Regions from separate parts of the Janthinobacterium sp. TPC_1 genome, predicted to be linked through region 2. Evidence: riboswitches for the same ligand, from Rfam matches in the RefSeq annotation. Region 2 holds a riboswitch; the other holds the start of a gene.
The links. Region 2 has a riboswitch for thiamine pyrophosphate ahead of ACQVLG_RS28670 (TonB-dependent siderophore receptor). Riboswitches for the same ligand answer to the same signal wherever they lie in the genome.
Positions count from the first base shown of each region.

Region 1: another riboswitch for thiamine pyrophosphate. It lies ahead of thiC (phosphomethylpyrimidine synthase ThiC); the one in region 2 lies ahead of ACQVLG_RS28670 (TonB-dependent siderophore receptor).

Region 1 is NZ_CP195157.1:2,429,440-2,439,828, forward strand. Features, by position in the region: partial or broken gene ACQVLG_RS11910 (Crp/Fnr family transcriptional regulator) at 144-883, shown strand; gene ACQVLG_RS11915 (hybrid sensor histidine kinase/response regulator) at 979-2,835, shown strand; gene ACQVLG_RS11920 (response regulator) at 2,864-3,673, shown strand; gene ACQVLG_RS11925 (hypothetical protein) at 3,712-3,966, shown strand; TPP riboswitch at 4,075-4,190, shown strand; partial or broken gene thiC (phosphomethylpyrimidine synthase ThiC) at 4,270-6,183, shown strand; gene thiS (sulfur carrier protein ThiS) at 6,195-6,407, shown strand; gene ACQVLG_RS11940 (thiazole synthase) at 6,551-7,348, shown strand; partial or broken gene thiD (bifunctional hydroxymethylpyrimidine kinase/phosphomethylpyrimidine kinase) at 7,348-8,114, shown strand; gene thiE (thiamine phosphate synthase) at 8,125-8,748, shown strand; gene ACQVLG_RS11955 (ANTAR domain-containing response regulator) at 8,827-9,462, shown strand; partial or broken gene ACQVLG_RS11960 (S-(hydroxymethyl)glutathione dehydrogenase/class III alcohol dehydrogenase) at 9,677-10,389, shown strand, end outside.
Region 2 is NZ_CP195157.1:5,882,538-5,892,926, forward strand. Features, by position in the region: gene ACQVLG_RS28625 (chemotaxis protein CheW) at 1-449, opposite strand, end outside; gene arfB (alternative ribosome rescue aminoacyl-tRNA hydrolase ArfB) at 644-1,042, shown strand; gene ACQVLG_RS28635 (flagellar assembly protein A) at 1,043-2,908, opposite strand; gene ACQVLG_RS28640 (hypothetical protein) at 3,182-3,571, opposite strand; gene ompR (osmolarity response regulator transcription factor OmpR) at 3,836-4,537, shown strand; gene ACQVLG_RS28650 (sensor histidine kinase) at 4,551-5,909, shown strand; gene ACQVLG_RS28655 (Imm26 family immunity protein) at 5,976-6,455, opposite strand; gene ACQVLG_RS28660 (ferritin family protein) at 6,549-6,854, opposite strand; partial or broken gene ACQVLG_RS28665 (iron-containing alcohol dehydrogenase) at 6,997-8,156, shown strand; TPP riboswitch at 8,223-8,320, shown strand; gene ACQVLG_RS28670 (TonB-dependent siderophore receptor) at 8,406-10,389, shown strand, end outside.

The DNA.
Region 1 (10,389 bases), 2.9 Mb from region 2:
CTACCGAACGGACATTCATGCCAGCAAGAAATATAGTCGGTCCACCGTGCAAGCAGTGTGTTACGCTGCACACCATGGCGACCCTCGTTCGGACGCCTTTCATACACCCCCTAGCTGACGACTGGAAACCAGGAAACCTGCCCATGTCGAGTCCGCATGCCCAGCTGCACAACCCGAATCAAAACCATTTGCTCGCCGCCATGCTCGACGCCGATTTCGCGCGCCTGGCTCCCCATCTGGAGCAAGTCTCCATGCTGCTGGGCGACGTGATCTACGACTCGGGCGACAAGCTGCTGCATGTGTACTTCCCCACCACGGCCATCGTTTCCATCCATTACCTGCTGGAAAACGGCAGCTCGTCGGAAATTGCCGGCGTCGGCAACGAGGGCATCGTGGGCGTGTCGCTATTTATGGGCGGCAACTCGACGCCGAGCCGCGCCGTCGTGCAGACGGGCGGCGTCGGCTACCGGCTCAAGGCCCATCTGCTGATGGAAGAATTCGACCGCGCCGGCCCCGTCATGCGCTTGCTGCTGCGCTATACGCAAGCCCTGATCACGCAAATGTCGCAGACGGCAGTATGCAACCGCCACCATACGGTGGAACAGCAATTGTGCCGCTGGCTGCTGCTGACCATGGACCGCCTGCCAACCGCGAGCTGACCATGACGCAGGAACTGATCGCCAACATGCTGGGCGTGCGCCGCGAAGGCGTGACGGAAGCGGCGGGGCGCCTGCAGCAGCGCGGCCTCATCAGTTATCGGCGCGGCCATATCACGGTGCAGGACCGCGCCGGCCTCGAAGGCAATGTGTGCGAATGCTATGGCGTGGTGAAGAAGGAATTCGCGCGCCTGCTGTCGGACGTGCGCCAGCGCCAAGGCCGCTAGGCGCCGCATTTCCGTCTCCTTTATTGTTGTCATAGCCCAGGCTACCCATGCACTCAGTTGAAAATAACCCTAACCGCGCCCCGTCGCGCTGGCCCATGGCATTGGCGTTTTCGTTCAGCGCCATCGCCCTGCTGGCCGTCGGCGCGCTGGCCTGGCGCGCGCCGTTCGAGACGGCCTGCGTCATCGACGCACTGGTCTTCCTGCTGCTGATGCTGCTCGTGGCGCTGTACCGGCGCACCGTGGCGGCCAGCCTGCCGCGCCAGCTGCTCAAGGCGGGCGCCCTGCAGGATGCCATCTTTAACAGCGCCAATTTCTCGTGCATCGCCACCGATGCGCAGGGCGTGATCCAGATTTTCAACGTGGGCGCCGAACGCATGCTCGGCTATGCGGCCAGCGACGTGGTGGACAAGCTGACGCCGGCCGGTATTTCCGACGCGCAAGAAATCGTCGCCCGCGCGGCCGCCCTCAGCGCCGAACTCGACACGCCCATCACGCCGGGCGTGGAAGCGCTCGTGTTCAAGGCCACGCGCGGCATCGAAGACATTTATGAACTGACGTATATCCGCAACGATGGCAGCCGTTTCCCCGCCATCGTTTCCGTGACGGCCTTGCGCGATGCGCAGAGCAAGGTCATCGGCTATCTGCTGATCGGCACCGATAACACGGTGCGCAAGCAGGTCGAGGCGGAACAGGCGCTGCTGGACCAGCGCCTGCGCGAACAGCAGGCGTATACGCGCTCGCTGGTCGAGACCAATAATGCCGAGCTGAAGAAGGCGCGCCTGGTGGCGGAAAAGGCCAACCGCGCCAAGTCCGAATTCCTCTCGAGCATGAGCCATGAATTGCGCACGCCCCTGAACGCCGTGCTGGGTTTCGCCCAGCTGATGGCGTCCGACGTGCCGCCGCCGAGCCCGCCGCAGCAGCGCTCGATCGAGCAAATCCTCAAGGGCGGCTGGTATCTCTTGCGTTTGATCAATGAAATCCTCGACCTGGCCATGATCGAATCGGGCAAGGTCACCCTGTCGCAGGAAGCGATGTCGCTGCTCGACGTGCTGCAGGATTGCCAGGCCATGATCGCGCCGCAGGCGGAAAAGCGCGGCATCCGCATGCATTTCCCCCGCTGCGGCAAGGCCTTTTATGTGCATGCGGACCGCACGCGCGTGAAACAGGTGATGATCAACCTGCTGTCGAACGCCATCAAGTACAACCAGGGCGGCGGCGCCGTCACCGTCGAATGCAGCGGGCATGGCGACAAGGTGCGCGTGAGCGTGCGCGACAGCGGCGCCGGCCTCGACGCGGCCCAGGTGGCGCAGCTGTTCCAGCCGTTTAATCGCCTGGGACAGGAAAACAGCACGGAAGAGGGCACGGGCATCGGCCTCGTCGTTACCAAGCAACTGGTCGAATTGATGGGCGGCACCATCGGCGTCGACAGTGCCGTCGGCGTGGGCACCACGTTCTGGTTCGAGCTGGCCGCCAGCAGTGCGCCGAAACTGGTGCTGGGCGACGGCGACGCGCTGCCGCAGGTGCAGGAGCCGCAGGAAAGCCTGCGCACCTTGCTCTACGTGGAAGACAATCCCGCCAACCTGGCGCTGGTCGAGCAATTGATCGCCCGCCGCAGCGACTTGAAGTTGCTGACGGCCATCGATGCGCACCTGGGCATCGACCTGGCGCGCACCTACCAGCCGGACGTGATCTTGATGGATATCAACTTGCCCGGCATCAGCGGCTACGGCGCGCTGCACATCCTGCATGATGATCCCCTCACCAGCCACATTCCCGTCATGGCCCTGTCGGCCAACGCCGTGCCGCGCGACATCGAAAAAGGCTTGCAAGCGGGCTTCTTCCGCTATCTGACCAAGCCGATCAAGGTCGTCGAATTCATGGACGCGCTCGACGTGGCCCTGCACCATGCAGCCGCGCACGGCCTGGCCGACGACACTCACGCAATACGCTAATTCAGCACTCAATTTTAGGAATACCGCCATGCTTCAAGCCACCGAGATCCTGAACGCCAGCATCCTCATCGTCGATGACCAGGAGGCCAACGTCATGCTGCTGGAACAGGTGCTGCGCAATGCCGGCTACACGCGCATCACGTCCACCATGGACCCGCAAGCCGTGCGCGCGCTGCACCAGCAGCACCGCTACGACCTGATCCTGCTCGACTTGCAGATGCCGGAAATGGATGGTTTCGAAGTCATGGAAGGCTTGCGCGACCTCGAGGCGGGCAGCTACCTGCCCGTGCTGGTGATTACGGCCCAGCCCGGCGGCCACAAGCTGCGCGCCCTGCAGGCGGGCGCCAAGGATTTCGTCAGCAAGCCCTTCGACCTGGTGGAAGTCAAGACGCGCATCCACAACATGCTGGAAGTGCGCTTGCTGTACCAGAAGCTGGCCGAATACAACAAGTCGCTGGAACAGATGGTGGAAGACCGCACGGCGGAATTGCGCGAAAGCGAAGCGCGCTTCCAGCGCTTCACGGAACTGTCGTCCGACTGGTACTGGGAGCAGGATGCGCAGGGCAATTTGACGCGCTTTTCCGGCCCCGTGGCTGAAATGCTGGGCATCGGCAGCGAAGAAGAGCCGCAGCGCTGGAACGCCGCCGAGCGCGCCTTGCTCGACGCCAAGATCGCCGCGCGCGAACCGTTTCTCGATTTCATCTACAGCCGCGCCAACCTGGACGGCAGCACGCAGTATCTGCAGGTCAGCGGCGAACCGATGTTCGACAATGGCAGCCGCTTCATCGGCTACCGCGGCATCGGCCTCGATGTCACGGAGCGCCATCGCAGCGCCTGATTTATACTTGGTGCCATCGATACAGACCAGGAAAAATCATGACTGACAAATCTCCCTCCTACTGGTTCCCCGCCAAGACCTATGGCTGGGGCTGGGGCTTGCCCATCACCTGGCAGGGCTGGCTGGTGTTCCTGGCCGCGCTGGCGCTGTTCGCCTGCGGCGCCTTCCTGTTCCCGCCGCAAACCATGCTGGTCGCTTACATCGTGTATGAAGCGGCCATCGTTGCCGTGCTCATTTTCATCTGCCAGCGCAAGGGCGAACCGACCAGCTGGCGCTGGGGCAAGAAGAAATAAGCGTGACGCCGTCTGCTGCATTGCAGCAGATGCGCAAACACGACACCGGCAAGAAATCATCTGGCCACGCGGCGCGAACCGCGTATAATTGGCTCGCTGCCGCAAGGCGGCAAACGCTAGGGGTCCTGCCTTTCGCTGTGGAAACACAGTGCAAGCGCGGGTGAGAAATACCCTCCGAACCTGATCTGGATAATGCCAGCGAAGGGAAGCTTTAGGATGACTGCACCCCGCTTTTCCGCGTGCGTAATTCCGAACCTCCTTAGCTGGCTCCAGGCTTAAAAATAGTCTAGCCAAGGAGCCAAAATGAACGCCAACCCGAAATTCCTCTCCGCCACCGCCACGGTCGACGAAGCCGCCATCGCGCCGCTGCCCAATTCGCGCAAGATCTACGTCGAAGGCAGCCGTCCCGACATCCGCGTGCCCATGCGCGAAATCAGCCAGTCCGACACGGAAGCGTCGTTCGGCGGCGAAAAGAATCCGCCGATCTACGTCTACGACACCTCCGGCCCGTACACGGATCCGGACGTGAACATCGACATCCGCTCGGGCCTCGATACGCCGCGCCTGCCATGGATCATGGAGCGGGCCGACACGGAAGAATTGCCCGGCCCCACCTCCGACTATGGCATCGCCCGCCTGGCGGACCCGAAGCTGGCCGAACTGCGTTTCAACTTGCACCGCAAGCCGCGCCGCGCCATTGCCGGCAAGAACGTGACGCAAATGCATTACGCGCGCCAAGGCATCATCACGCCGGAAATGGAATTCGTCGCCATCCGTGAAAACATGCGCCGTCAGGAGTATTTGCGCGAACTCAAGGCTTCCGGCCCCATGGGCGAACGCCTGGCCGACCTGATGGGCCGCCAGCATCCGGGCCAGTCGTTCGGCGCCAGCATCCCGGCCGAGATCACGCCGGAATTCGTGCGCGAGGAAATCGCCCGCGGCCGCGCCATCATTCCTGCCAACATCAATCACCCGGAAGTCGAACCGATGATTATCGGCCGCAATTTCCTCGTGAAAATCAACGCAAACATCGGCAATTCCGCCGTGACGTCTTCCATCGGCGAGGAAGTGGAAAAGATGACCTGGGCCATCCGCTGGGGCGGCGATAACGTGATGGACTTGTCCACCGGCAAGCACATCCACGAAACGCGCGAATGGATCGTGCGCAACACCCCGTACCGATCGGCACCGTGCCCATCTACCAGGCGCTGGAAAAGGTCAACGGCAAGGCCGAAGATTTAACTTGGGAAATCTTCCGCGACACCCTCATTGAACAGGCCGAGCAGGGCGTCGATTACTTCACCATCCACGCGGGCGTCTTGCTGCGCTACGTGCCGATGACGGCCAAGCGCCTGACGGGCATCGTTTCGCGCGGCGGCTCCATCATGGCGAAATGGTGTTTGGCGCACCACCAGGAATCGTTCCTGTACACGCATTTCGAAGAAATCTGCGAAATCATGAAGGCCTACGACGTGTCGTTCTCGCTGGGCGACGGCTTGCGCCCCGGCTCCATCTACGACGCCAATGACGAAGCGCAGCTGGGCGAACTGAAGACCCTGGGCGAGCTGACGCAGGTTGCCTGGAAGCACGATGTACAGGTAATGATCGAAGGCCCGGGCCATGTACCCATGCAACTCATTAAAGAAAACATGGACTTGCAGCTGGAACAGTGCGGCGAAGCACCGTTCTACACCCTGGGACCGTTGACCACCGACATCGCGCCCGGCTACGACCACATCACTTCGGGCATCGGCGCGGCCATGATAGGCTGGTACGGCACGGCCATGCTGTGCTACGTGACGCCGAAGGAACACCTGGGCTTGCCCAACAAGGCGGACGTCAAGGATGGCATCATCACCTACAAGATTGCGGCGCATGCGGCCGACCTGGCGAAAGGCCATCCGGGCGCGCAGATCCGCGACAACGCCCTGTCTAAAGCCCGCTTCGAATTCCGCTGGGACGACCAGTTCAACATCGGCCTGGACCCGGACAAGGCGCGCGAATTCCACGATGAAACCTTGCCCAAGGATTCGGCCAAGGTGGCGCATTTCTGCTCCATGTGCGGCCCCCATTTCTGTTCGATGAAGATCACGCAGGAAGTGCGCGAATATGCGGCCGGCATGGGCATCGCGGAAGACAAGGCGCTCAAGCAGGGCATGGAAATCAAGGGCCATCGAATTCATCAAGAACGGCGCCGAGCTGTACCGCAAGGTCTGAAGGAGAGCGTGATGCCTGCATTGATATCCATCACGCTCAACGGCGCGCCGCACCAGGTGCCGCCGGGGCAAACCCTCGATCAACTGATCGCCGCGCTGTCGCTAGAAAACCAGGCGCTGGCGCTGGCCGTCAACCGCAACGTCGTGCCGCGCAAGGCGTGGCCGGGACAGGTCTTGCAAACGCAAGACCAAGTGGAAATTGTACGCGCCATCGGCGGTGGCTGAGAACGTCCAAGCAAACCTACTGCGCGTCGCGCTTTGCGGCCTGTGATGCTCACCGTGCTCTAGCACGGTTGCGCGTCTCGGCCACAAATCATCGTCGCTCGCTACGGTTTTCTTCGGACGTTTAAAAACTTAAGGAAAAGCACATGAATACCGCAACACATGACGACCTGCTGACCATCGCAGGCAAACAGTATCAATCGCGCTTGCTGGTGGGCAGCGGCAAGTACAAGGACTTGCCGCAGACGCGCGAAGCGACGGATGCGGCCGAGGCGCAGATCATCACGGTGGCGATTCGCCGGGTCAACATTGGCCAGGACCCGAACGCGCCCAGCCTGCTCGACTTCGTACCGCCGGACCAGTACACGATTTTGCCGAACACGGCCGGCTGCTACAACGCAAAAGATGCCGTCTACACGCTGCAGCTGGCGCGCGAGCTGCTGGGCGGGCGCAATCTGGTGAAACTGGAAGTGCTGGGCGATGAAAAGACCCTGTTCCCGCACATGCCGGAAACGTTAATTGCGGCCGAGGCGCTGGTCAAGGATGGCTTTGACGTGATGGTCTACTGCAGCGACGACCCCATCCAGGCGAAAATCCTGGAAGACATCGGCTGCGTGGCCGTCATGCCGCTGGCCTCGCTGATCGGCTCGGGCATGGGCATCCTGAATCCGTGGAATCTGTCGCTGATCATCGACCAGGCCAAGGTGCCCGTGCTCGTCGACGCGGGCGGCGTGGGCACGGCGTCGGATGCGGCCATCGCCATGGAACTCGGTTGCGATGGCGTGCTGATGAATACGGCTATCGCCGGCGCGGGCGACCCCGTGCGCATGGCGCGTGCCATGAAACTGGCCGTGCGGGCCGGGCGCGAAGCGTTTCTGGCGGGCCGCATGCCGCGCAAATTTGCCGCTTCCCCATCGTCGCCGATGGCGGGCCGCCTGGCGTGATGGTGCCAACGTTGCCGACAGTGCTGGTGTTTGCCGGCGTCGATCCTTCGGGCGGCGCCGGCATCGCCGCCGATATTGTCGCCATTGCGGCGCAGGGCGCGCATGCGCTGCCCGTCGTGACGGCGCTGACGGTGCAGGACAATGACCGCGTGTTTGCTGTCGAGCCTGTGGCGCCGGAATTGCTGCGCCGCCAGGCGCAGGCGCTGATCGACAAGATGGCGATTCATGCCGTGAAAATCGGCATTCCCGGCAGCGCCGCGAACGCGGCCGTCATCGCGCAACTGATCGCGCAAAATTGCGCCAAACCCGGCCGGACTTGCCCGTCGTGCTCGATCCCGTGCTGGCCAGTGGCCATGGCGACGTGCTCAGCCGGGACGACGCCGTGCTGGCGCTGGCGCCCTTGCTGCCGGTGACGACCGTGATGGTGCCGAACGGGCCGGAAGCGGCGGCCCTCGGTGGAGCAGACAACCTGCTTGCGCAAGGCTGCCGGCACGTGCTGGTGACGGGCGGCCATGGCGAAGGCGCGACGGTCGTCAACCGCTGGTTTGACGCCGGTGGCGGCGAGCGCGAGTGGCGCTGGCCCCGGCTGCCCGGCGAGTTTCACGGCAGCGGCTGCACCCTGGCCTCCGCCATCGCGGCGCAACTGGCGCTGGGGCAGGCGCTGCCGGAAGCGCTTGATCTGGCGCAAGCCTATTGCCATGCGGCCTTGTCCCATGCGTATGCGATTGCGCCCGGTCAACGCATGCCGCAACGATTCATTCAATAAGGAAAACATCATGCGTGGACTGTATCTGGTCACCCCGAACTGGGACGACACCGACCGCCTGCTCGACATCACGGAACAGGCCTTGCACGGCGGCGTGGCCCTGCTGCAATACCGCCACAAGAGCGCCGACGCGGAGCAGCGGCGCGAGCAGGCGGGCGCCCTGCTGGCCCTGGCGCGCAAGTATGGCGTGCCCTTCATCATCAACGATTTTATCGCGCTGTGCGAAGAGCTCGACGCGGACGGCGTGCACGTGGGCGGCACGGATGCGTCCGTGGCGCAGGTGCGCGCCCGGCTGGGCAAGGACAAGATCGTCGGCGCTTCCTGCTATGGCGACATGGCCCTGGCACGGACGGCCGAGGCCGGCGGCGCCAGCTACGTGGCCTTCGGCGGCTTTTATCCCTCGCTGGTGAAAAAGTATCCGGTTACGACACCTTTGGACATCGTGCTGCAGGCCAAACGCGAGATCGTTTTGCCCTGCGTGGTGATCGGCGGCATGACGCCGGACAACGCGGCGCCGCTGGTGGCGCGCGGCGCCGACATGGTGGCGGCCATCAGCAGCGTATTTAACAATGGATACGAGGCAGATGATGTGAATATTGCAGTGCAGCAATTCAATCAATTATTTGCGGCGTGAGCATGGGAGTGCGGGGCTGATTTGGGGCAATAATCGGCATATAATAAGAGCATCATTCATTACCGAGGTCCCCCACCCATGAGTCAGCCAGCCGCCGCGAAACGCCTTATCCTGATCGTTGACGATGACCAGCTGCTGTTGGAATTCCTCGGCGAAGTCCTGCGCCATGCCGGCTACGAGACGGCCCTGGCCCATTCGGCCGAAGTGGCGCTGCAGCTGATCGCCCAGCGCGAGCCGGACCTGGCCTTGCTCGACATCCACATGCCCGGCATGTCCGGCCTGGAATTGGCCAAGCGCCTGCATGGCGAGACGGGCGTGCCCTTCATGTTCCTGTCCGGCAGCGGCGACAGCGAATCGGGCAAGCAGGCGGCCGCCTATGGCGCCGTCGGCTACGTGGTAAAACCCGTCGATGAAGGCCGTTTGATGCCCGCCTTCGAAGCGGGCCTGGCGCGTGCGGACGAGATCCGCCAGCTGCGGCGCACCGAGCTGAACCTGAACGCGGCCCTGGCCGCCGGCCGCGAAACGAGTTTGGCCGTCGGTTTGCTGATGGGCAAGTTCCAGACGGACCGCAACACGGCGTTCGAAGTGTTGCGCGACCACGCCCGTTCCAGCCGCCGCAAGATCAATGAAATCGCCAGCCAGCTGCTGCTGGCCGAGGAAACCCTGAACGGCCTGCACGGTGCATTTTTGAACCGGGCAAAGAAGAACGTCTGAGAAAATCTACTGCGCGGTGCGATTTGCGGCCGGCGATGCTCACTGTGCATGCGCACAGCTGCGCTTCTCGGCCACAACTCACATCCGCTCGCTACGATTTTGTCAGACGTCGTGGCGTTCCGAACGGGCGTGCACTCGTCATCGGCGAATTGTCTTGCTATCATGGTTAATGCTGGCGCGCTGTAGCGCACCTTAAAATTTTGACAGGACACACATGAAAACCAAAGCAGCGATTGCCTGGAAGGCGGGCGCCCCGTTGACCATTGAAGAAGTCGACCTGGCCGGCCCGCGCGAGGGCGAGGTCTTGGTCGAGATCAAGGCCACGGGTATTTGCCATACCGATTACTACACCTTGTCGGGCGCCGATCCGGAAGGCATCTTCCCGTCCATTCTGGGACATGAAGGCGCCGGCATCGTCGTCGACGTGGGCCCGGGCGTGAAAAGCCTGAAGAAGGATGACCACGTCATCCCCCTGTACACGCCGGAATGCCGCCAGTGCAAATTCTGCCTGTCGCAAAAAACGAACTTGTGCCAGTCGATCCGCTCCACGCAGGGGCGCGGCCTGATGCCGGACGCCACCTCGCGCTTCTCCATCGACGGCAAGCCCATCTTCCACTACATGGGCACCTCCACCTTCTCGAACTACATCGTCGTGCCGGAAATCGCCCTGGCGAAGATCGCGCGAAGACGCACCGTTCGATAAGGTCTGCTACATCGGCTGCGGCGTCACCACCGGCGTGGGCGCCGTGTTGTTTACGGCCAAGGTCGAGGCGGGCGCGAATGTCGTCGTGTTCGGCCTGGGCGGCATCGGCCTGAACGTGATCCAGGCGGCGAAGATGGTCGGCGCAGATAAAATCATCGGCGTCGACATCAACCCGGCGCGCCAGGCCATCGCGCGCAAGTTCGGCATGACGCATTTTGTCAACG
Region 2 (10,389 bases):
GCCATCAGGCGGTCGATGTCGACGAGGATCAATCTGCGTCCCGCCACCGTGCCCAGGCCCAGCAGGTAATCGGCTTCCGTCTCGCCCAAACCGGGCACGGCGGCGATGTCGGCGGGCGCCAGGCTGACGATGTCGGTGACGCCGTCGACCACCATGCCCATCACGCCATTGCTCAGCTGCAAGATGATCACGTCGGTGGCGGGGTCGGGCGCGCCGTGGGTGCTGCCGAACGCGGCGCGCATGTCGACGATGGGAATGATCACGCCGCGCGAGACGGCCACGCTTTGCAGCACTTCCCCTTCCGAGGAAAAGCGGTCAAGTTCCTTCAGCGGGCGCAATTCCCGCACGCAGCGATAATCGAGGCCGTATTCCAGGCCGCCCAGCCGGAAGCTCAGGTACTGCGTCAGGTATTGGGCCGATGCGGCGCCAGGCGTGGTCGTGGGCTGCATGGTGTTCCTTTCATCCGGTAAGCGCTGCCAGATGCGCAGTGGCGCAACGTTGGCCCCATGCTAACCAGCATCGCCGCCGCCAGCGTTGAGAAACATCAACTTTCCAGGAAGACAGCACCGTGTGCGGCCACGGCCTTGCGCCGGCGCAGCCATCTTCCCTTACAATAGCCCCATCGTTTCCCCACAGGCAGGCCATGCAACACCTCGTCAATCCCGCTGAAGTTGAATTTTCCGCCATCCGCGCCCAAGGGCCGGGCGGGCAGAATGTCAACAAGGTGTCCAGCGCCATCCATCTGCGCTTCCCCATTGCCGCCTCGTCGCTGCCGGAAGCGTACAAGGAGCGCCTGCTGGCCCTGCGCGACAGCCGCATCAGCAAGGATGGCGTGCTGGTGCTCAAGGCGCAGCAGTCGCGCAGCCAGGAACAGAACAAGGAAGAAGCCTTGCGGCGCCTGCAGGAAATCATCGACAGCGTGACCTTCCTGCCCGCCGTGCGCCGTGCTACCAAGCCCACGCGCAGCTCGCAGCGGCGCCGCCTCGACAGCAAGAGCACGCACAGCGTCTTGAAACAGTCGCGCGGAAAAGTGACGGATTAACTACGGCGGCGGCTGGTACGTCCAGTCCAGGCTGCCTGTGCTGTCCGCAAACACGGCTTGCGTCACCGGCGTGGCGCTGCGCAACAGCGCCTTGATCTCTTTCGGCGGCCGGTCGTACACCTTGGCCTGCCCGGGCGGCACGACCAGGGCGCGCACCGTCGTTTCGCCATCGACCAGGCCCAGGGTGCAGCGCGACTGGCCAGCCGTCGCCTGCCGCTCCTGGCGCAGCTGCGCCACCAGCGCCAGCATCTGCGCGTGCAGGATTTCCGACTGTTTGACTTCCAGCCGCAGCCGCGCCACTTCCTTCAGGACGGGGGCGATGCGCGCGGCCAGCTTGTCGTACTGCAACTGTTGCGCCGGCTGCAGCTGCAATTCGCCGCGCCGCAGCTGGCCCGCCAGGGCCAGGTAATTGCGCACCTCGAGCAATTGCGCGATGGCATCGATTTCCTGCTGGCGCTTGTGCTGCAACTGCTGGTATTGCGCCGCCTTCGCCAGGCTTTCCGCGATTCTCTGCTCCAGGACGCTCAAATCGGGCACCAGCGGGAACAGCAGCATCTCCACCTGCCTGCGCGGACCGGCGCTGCCGATGCGGATGATGCGCGCCGCCACGGCGCAGCCTTCAGCCAGTTCGATGACAACCTCGTCGGCGATGATTTCGCAATTGCTGCTGGCGCTGTCGATCACCACGCGCGTGCCGGCGATGACGCAGCTTTCGGCACGCTTCACGTGGACTTCGCCGCTGAGCGCCTGCAGCACGGAACCGGAAGCGACGCCCTCGACGCGCACGTCGCCGTGCTCATTGAAGGCCGTGCCGCCCACCAGGTTGCGCTGCAACAAGATCAGCCCGCCGTGCGAGTGCAAATGCCCATACACGTCGCCATGGATGGTGATGTCGCTGCCGTCAAGCTGGCGCTGCTCCTGCACGTCGCCATACTCCTCGTAGGCGGCGCGCAGCTTCAGATTGCCCGTGGTGCGGCTGCTGACGCCTTCGCGGCTGACGATCTTGTTCTCGATGGAAATCTTGCCGCCCTCATCGACATTCACGTAACCAGCCTGGGTGGCCACGACGAAGTCGCCATCGCTGAAATGCTCGACGGCCGTGCCGGCGCCGGCCACCGTAGCCAGGTCCAGCTCCAGCGGCGCGGGCGGCGGCAGCAGCTTGCCGGCCAGGTCGTCGTAGCCGGGCAAGCCGGGCGCGCCTGGCAGCAGACGCAGCAGGCGCGCGTGTTTCTTGACTTGAGGAAAGCGGTTCTTGAAGCTGAGCAAATCCAGCCGGCCATCGGAGCGTTCGCGCGGCGCATCGTCGCGGTGGATGCCTTGCGACACTTCGGCCAGCCGGGCATCGCGCCCCGGCTGCGGCGGCAGCGCCCGCGCCACCGTGATGCGCTCTGCCTTGCCGCTGCCGAGAATGGCGCGCACGGCCACGCCATCGATGCCGTAGTGCACGCCCTTGCACCACAGGTCAGCCACCAGCTCGTCGAATTCGCGGCGCGCCGGCACCTGGCCATCCGCATCGGCAGGCAAGGCTTCAAAGTAAAACTCGGCGCTGTCGCCGCGGATCTTGACCTGTTTATATAACGCGCGGCGCTGGGGCGGGAATGGCGCCACGCGCACGGCGATGCGCAGCAAGGCGTCGCCCTTGGGCGCGGCGCGGGGCGCGGGGGCATGGAACAGGGTCAGCAGGAACAAACCGTAGTCGAGGCCGGCCAGCAACTGCCCGGACTGAAATAGTTGCTCGACGGCATTGCGCAACTGCGCCGGCGCCAGCGACAGGTCCAAAAACACGCCCTCGTCGCGCTGGACGATGCCGCGCGGCAGGCCGGCAACAGGGACCGCATCAGGAACGGGCACGTCGTCGTCACTCACCACTCGCCTCCCCCGGCAACACATTCAGAGAATTGTCTCAGTGCACTAGAACAATATCACGGGGCGTGACGGTGTGCCGGATTAGCATAATCCTGGCGCAACAAACAGGGAGGGGAATGAAAAATGGAGATAGATGTTTCAGGTAAAGTCACGACATCTGGCAAGACCGTAGCGAGCGGAAGTGAATTGTGGCCGAGAAGCGGAACTGTACTTTAGTACAGTGAGCATCGCAGGCCACAAGTCGCGACGCGCAGTAGGTATTGCCGGATGTCATCAACGGCGCGGGGGATTCGAGTAAATATCCTGCCCCACTTCGTTGATCTGGCGGCGCAGGTCGCGCCGTTCGTCGGGCGTCATGCGGCCCGTGCGGCGCGACGCGTCGGCGCCTTCGCTGGCGCGGCGCTGCTCTTCGGCGCGCGTGTCGAAACTGCGTGCGTCACGCTGTTCGCGCAGTCGCGTATCATTGCTGTTGCTGCGCTGTACCTGCTCATACCGCTGGGCCTGCATTTGCTGCTGGTCGTCACGGCGTGGCGGCGGCTGGTTTTGCGCTGACGCCAGGCTGGCGGCGAACACGGAGCAAACGGCAAAGGCGGACAGCACAGCCGTACGTGCGGCGATAGCTGCGCTGGGAGCGGCGTGAATTTTTTTAGTAAAGATATTCATTGAGTTCCTCTTCCGCAATGCCGTATAAACTTAAAGCTGATTTCCACTGTGGCCCCAGTGTATGATGCTTTACACGGTGCAGTAAGAGTAATTGGGTAAAGTTTGTAACACTTTGTAATGGGTCGCCACAGCCCCTTGCCGACGCCGCGCGAGGCGTTACTATAGCAACTAATATACGATAACACGACACCCTAAATGACCACAACCTCCACTACCGGCAGCAACACGACAACGCAATCGATCCATGGCCACCAGGCAAAAATCATGGTGGTCGATGACGATGTGCGCCTGCGCGACCTGCTGCGCCGCTACCTGACCGAACAGGGTTTCAATGTCTTCACGGCAGAGAGCGCGACGGCCATGAACAAGCTGTGGCTGCGCGAACGCTACGACCTGCTGGTGCTCGACCTGATGCTGCCCGGCGAAGACGGCCTGTCCATCTGCCGCCGCCTGCGCGGCGCGGGCGACCAGACGCCGATCATCATGCTGACGGCCAAGGGCGAGGACGTGGACCGCATCGTGGGGCTGGAAATGGGTGCCGACGATTACCTGCCGAAGCCGTTCAACCCGCGCGAACTCGTGGCCCGCATCGGCGCCGTGCTGCGCCGCAAGGGTCCCGATGAAATCCCGGGTGCGCCGTCGGAAACGCCGCAAACCTTCGAATTCGGCGACTTCGTGCTGGACCTGGGCACGCGCACCCTGAAAAAGAACGGCGAAACGGTGCCGCTGACGACCGGTGAATTTTCTGTGCTGAAAGTATTTGCCCGCCATGCGCGCCAGCCCCTGTCGCGCGAAAAACTGATGGAACTGGCGCGCGGACGCGAATACGAAGTGTTCGACCGCAGCCTGGACGTGCAGATTTCGCGCCTGCGCAAACTGATCGAACCAGATCCGTCGAGCCCGCTGTTCATCCAGACCGTGTGGGGCCTCGGCTACGTCTTCATCCCGGACGGACAGCCGCGCTGATCGCTGGCGAGGCATGATGAAGCTTGTTCCCGATATCAGCCTGGCGCGGCTGAAAAGCGGCCTGTTCTGGCGCACCTTTTTGCTGCTGGGTACTTTGACCACCGTCAGCATGATCACCTGGATCGGCATGATTTCCGTCATCCAGCGCGAGCCGCAGGCGCAGCAGATTTCCGCCCAGATCATTTCCGTCGTCACCATCACGCATGCGGCACTGACGCACTCGGCGCCCGAGCTGCGCCGAGAGCTGCTGTTCGACCTCGTCAGCAACGAAGGCATCCGCATCTTCTCGCTGGAAGAAGACGACCGCATCGAGCCGCCGCCCGACAATTACCTGATGCCCGACATCGAGGCGCTGGTGAAGGCCAAGCTGGGCAAGGACACGCGCTTTTCCGCGCGCGTCAACGGCGTGGCCGGCTTCTGGGTCAGCTTCAAGATCGACGACGACGAGTACTGGCTAATGCTGGACCGCGAGCGCCTGCGCGGCCTGACGGGCTTCCAGTGGCTGGGCTGGGCCAGCCTGGTATCGCTGCTGTCGCTGCTGGGCGCGGCCATCATATCCAGCCTGATCAATCTGCCGCTGTCGCGTCTGACGGCGGCCGCGCGCGACATCGCCAAGGGCAAGCAGCCGGCGCCGCTGCCGGAAAAGGGCCCGATCGAAATCATCGAGGCAAACCGCAGCTTCAACCAGATGGTCGATGACTTAAAGCAAGTGGAATCGGACCGCGCCGTGATTTTGGCGGGCATTTCGCACGACTTGCGCACGCCGCTGGCGCGCATGCAGCTGGAAGTGGAAATGGCGAATCTGTCGGACGAGGCGCGCGAAGGCATCCAGTCCGATATCGGGCAAATGGACGCCATCATCGGCCAGTTCCTCGACTACGCCAAGCCGACGGAAGCGTCGAGCTTCACGGACGTTGACCTGAGCGGTTTGCTCAACGACATGGCGCGCGAAGCGATGCGCCTGCCCGACGTGAAGATCAATGCCAGCATTGCGGAAGGCGCGCACGCGATGGGCAACCCCACCGACTTGCGCCGCGTGCTGAACAACCTGATCGAGAATGCGCGCCGCTATGGCAAGACACCGGGCAGCGACGTGACGGAAATCGACATCGCCTGCCAGGTGCGCACCAGCCACGGCGCGAAAAAGGTGATCATCGAGGTGCAGGACCACGGCACGGGCGTGCCGGCGGAAAAGATCGAGCAGCTGATGAAGCCGTTCACCCGCCTCGACACGGCGCGCGGGCAGGCAAACGGCGCCGGCCTGGGCCTGGCCATCGTCGACCGCGTGCTGCTGCGCCATGGCGCCGAATTGCAGGTGCGCAACCGCGAAGGCGGCGGCCTCGCGTTTCAGATCAGCTTGCCGGCGGCATAATTGATGTAGGTTGGATTAGCACGGCATCGCCGTGCGTAATCCAACGCCGATGCCGCCCGGCAGCCATCATGCCGGCGCCTGCTCCGGCGCCAGCAATTTATTCATCAGCAATTCCGTCGCCCCATAGCCGTACAGGGAATCGCTTTCCATGCCCGGCGTATCGAAGGGGATCGATTCCTCGCGGTTCAGCTTGGCAGGGTCGGCGTCCGCATAGCTGGCGCGCCAGGCGCGCTGCAGGGATTCATTGCGGCGGATAAAGGCCGGCATGGGCCAGGCGTCGCGCTCCCAGTGGCGGCTGTCGCCCAGCAGGGGCCAGCGCTCGTTGAGCAAGGCCATGTCGCCCGTGCGCAGGCGGCGCACGGCCTGTTCCGGCCGCAAGCCTTCCACCTCTTCCAGCGTGGGCAGGCTGTCGCGCTTCGGCCCGAACATATACGCCAGCATGATGCGCCCGGCAGGCGCCCTGCGCGCCACCACGCCGACGGCATAGCCGCCGCCCGGCAGGGGCACGGCAAACCAGCTGCCTTCTCGGTATGGTAATGATCTCATCGTTGCAAACTCCCCCAAAATCGTGTTCGGGGCACAGTCTACGCGAAACGATGCGAATGTGGCGCATGGTACGTTACAGCAACAAACCAATAGTTACAATATTTTCTCGTCATAGTGATACTGGGCAACAATCGGCCCCGCCTTGAACAGCGCTTCCTTCATGGCCGTGTCCAGGCGCGCGTCGCGGCGGCGCATCCATTCGAGCAGCATGGCCGCTTCCTTGCGGCTGGTGTCGCCCGCATGCGCCAGCACGCGGCGCAGTTCGGGGTCGGTGCACGCCTCGAAACGCTGGCTGTTCAAGTCCAGCGCCTGCAGCGCGGCGATGGTGGCGCCGATGGCCCGGTGCATGTCGAGCGCCGTGGCCGGCAAGCCGGATTCTTCCAGTGGGACGGTGGTCATGCGCATTCCTTTTCGCGTGGTGGTGACATCGGCTGCATTCTCCACCGCGCGGGCGAAAAGCTCAAGCGTCCACGACACGATTTCATCCGTTCGGCCATAATCATGGCTCAGCAACAGCCTACACCTCGGCAGCGGGAGCCCCATGTTCAATTTCGACTTTTACAATCCGACGCAAATCCTCTTCGGCCAGGGCCAGATCGCCGCCATCGCCGGCCTGATCCCGCCGCAGGCGCGGATCCTGATGACCTACGGCGGCGGCAGCATCCGGCAGAACGGCGTCTACGACGAAGTCAAGGCGGCGCTGGCCGGCCACACGGTGCTGGAATTTGCCGGCATCGAACCGAATCCCAGCTATGAAACCCTGATGCAGGCCGTGGCCATGGTGAAAAGCGAGCGCATCGATTTCCTGCTGGCCGTCGGCGGCGGCTCCGTGGTCGATGGCACCAAGTTCATCGCCGCCGCCGCCCTGCATGAGGGCGAGGCGTGGGACATCCTGGCCAAAGGCGGCAAGATCGTCGAAGCGGCCCTGCCCTTCGGCACCGTGTTGACCTTGCCGGCCACGGGGTCCGAAATGAATGGCTCGGCCGTGATCACGCGCAAGGCGACGCAGGAAAAGCGCTCGTTCATGAGCCGCAAGGTGTATCCTAAATTTTCCGTGCTGGATCCGTCGAAGACGTTCACCTTGCCGCTGCGCCAGGTGGGCAATGGCGTCGTCGATGCGTTCGCGCATGTGATGGAACAGTATCTGACCTACCCCGTCAATGCCTCCGTGCAGGACCGCTTCGCCGAAGGCATTTTATTGACGCTGATCGAGGAAGGCCCGAAGGCGCTGTCGCAGCCGGACGACTACGACGTGCGCGCGCCAACGTGATGTGGAGCGCCACCCTGGCCTTGAACGGCCTGATCGGCGTAGGCGTGCCGCAGGACTGGTCCACGCACGCCATCGGCCACGAATTGACGGCCCTGTATGAGCTTGACCACGCGCAAACCCTGGCCATCATCCTGCCCAGCATGTTGCGCGTGCGCAAGCAGGCCAAGCGCGCCAAGCTGCTGCAATATGCGGCCCGCGTGTGGGGCCTCGATGGCGGCGACGAGGATGGCCGCATCGAGGCAGCCATCGCGCGCACGGAATTCTTCTTCCGCCACATGGGCGTCAAGACGCGCCTGGCCGACTATGGCCTGAACCATGCCAGCGTGGACGCCGTCGTGTCCGCCCTGGAAGCGCACGGCATGACGGCGCTGGGCGAACAGCGCGAAGTGACGCCCGCCGTCAGCCGCAAGGTGCTGGAACTGAGTCTGTAGATTTTGTCGACACTGTTGTAAAACGGTCAGCCGGTGGGACAGCCGGCCGTGCTTCATGCTAAGCTGTCATTTCGCTAGGGGTCCTGGAGCAGTCATCCGGGTGAGAGATACCCTTCGTACCTGATCTGGATAATGCCAGCGAAGGAAAGCGCAAAGTACCTCCCTCCTTTGATAGCTCCTGCGTTGGCGCCAGCCGAACAAGCAGCCTGCCGTGCTCTTTCCCGAGACGGCTTGAACCACGAGCAATCTATGTCCACACCGAATTTATCCGCGCATTTTTCACGCCCCGCTTTGACCCTGGCCATCCTGCACGCGTTTGCCGCGCCTGCCTTCGCCGCAAATGACACCACCGAAGCCGCCGAGCCGCAAGCCCAAAATATGGCTGAAGTCGTCGTCACGGCCAGCAAGGCGCCGGCTGCCAAGCGCGCCTCCGTCGGCGGTTTCAGCGACGCGCCGCTGCTGCAGACGCCCGCGTCCGTCACCGTGATTTCGCAAAAAGACATGCAGGACTTGCAAATCCGCAATCTCAGCGATGCCGCCAGGCTCGACGCCAGCATCAACGACGCCTACAACGCCGTCGGCTATGCGGAACAGTTCACCATCCGCGGCTTCAAGCTCGACAACAATTCCAGCTACCGCAAGGATGGCGTGGCCATTCCTGGCGATACACAGATTCCGCTGGAAAACAAGGAACGCATCGAAGTGCTGAAGGGCCTGGCCGGCTTGCAGGCGGGCGTGGCCGCGCCGGGCGGCGTGATCGACTTCATCGTCAAGCGCCCGACCAACACGCCATTGCGCACGGTCACCGTGGAAGCGCGCGAGCGGGGCACCCTGTACGGCGCCGTCGACCTGGGCGGCCGCCTGGAAGACACGCGCTTCGGCTACCGGGTCAACGTGGCGGCCGAACGCCTGCGCTCCTACATCAAGGGCGCCGACGGCAACCGCAAGTTCATTTCAGGCGCCTTCGACTGGCAGATTTCGCCGCAAGCCCTGCTGCAACTGGACGCCGACTACCAGGACAAGGCGCAGGCGACGGCGCCCGGCTTCCAGCTGCTGAACAATAAGACCTTGCCAACCGGTATCAGTGCCGACGCCATGCTCAACTTGCAGCCGTGGACGCGCCCCGTGGAAACCGTCACCAGCAATATCGGCCTGCGCTTCCAGTACGCGTTCAATGAGGACTGGCACGCCACCCTGTCGGCCAACCAGCACTCGTTCAAGCGCGACGATTACACGGCCTTCCCGTACGGCTGCAGCGGACAGGACCTGTACCCCGGCTTCTGCGGCAATGGCGACTATGACGTGTATGACTACCGCAGCCTGGGCGAGACGAAAAAACCGCTGAGCGCGCAAGCCATGATCCAGGGCAAGTTCGCCACCGGCTCCCTGCGCCATGACTTCACGGCCGGCGTGTCGACCTTCCGCCGCAAGGACCGCGCCGGCCTGTACGTGTACGACTGGGTGGGCGTGAGCAACATCTACCAGCCGCAGATCGTCGGCACGTCGCCCGGCGTCACGGGCCCCGTGCGCCTGGTGCGCAAGGATACGGAAAATTCCGTCTCCGTGCAGGACATCGTCAGCCTGGCGCCGAACTGGAAACTGCATGGCGGCTTGCGCCATATCAATGTCGACGGCTACCAGTACGTGCTCAAGGCCGACACGGAAATCCGCGCCAGGCACGACTTCCTGCTGCCGAATGTATCGCTCGTCTACACCCCGCTCGACAATGTGTCCGTGTATGCGGCCTATTCGCAGGGCATGGAACATGGCGGCACGGCCGACCGCAAGGCGATGAATGCCAATGAAGAACTGTCACCGAGCCGCTCGAAGCAGATCGAACTGGGCGCCAAGATGGATGTGACGCCGGACTTCATGCTGGCGGCCAGCCTGTTCCAGATCCGCAAGGGCCTGGAATTCCAGAACACGGCCGGCTACTTCGTGCGCGAAGGCCAGGCCCAGCACCGTGGCCTGGAATTGTCGGCCCAGGGCAAGGCATCGTCCAGCCTGAGCCTGGGCGCTTCCGTGACGGCCCTGAACAGCCAGCAGTCGGGCACGGGCAGTGCCGACCTCGACCTCGACGGCAAGCGCGTGCCGAACGTGCCCGCCTTCAAGGCGGCCGTGCATGCGGACTACGCCGTGCAGCAAGTGGCGGGCCTGAGCGTCAATGGCAACTGGGAATATGCGGGCAAGAAAGCGTTTGAGTACAACAACACGACCTTCGTGCCGTCGTACC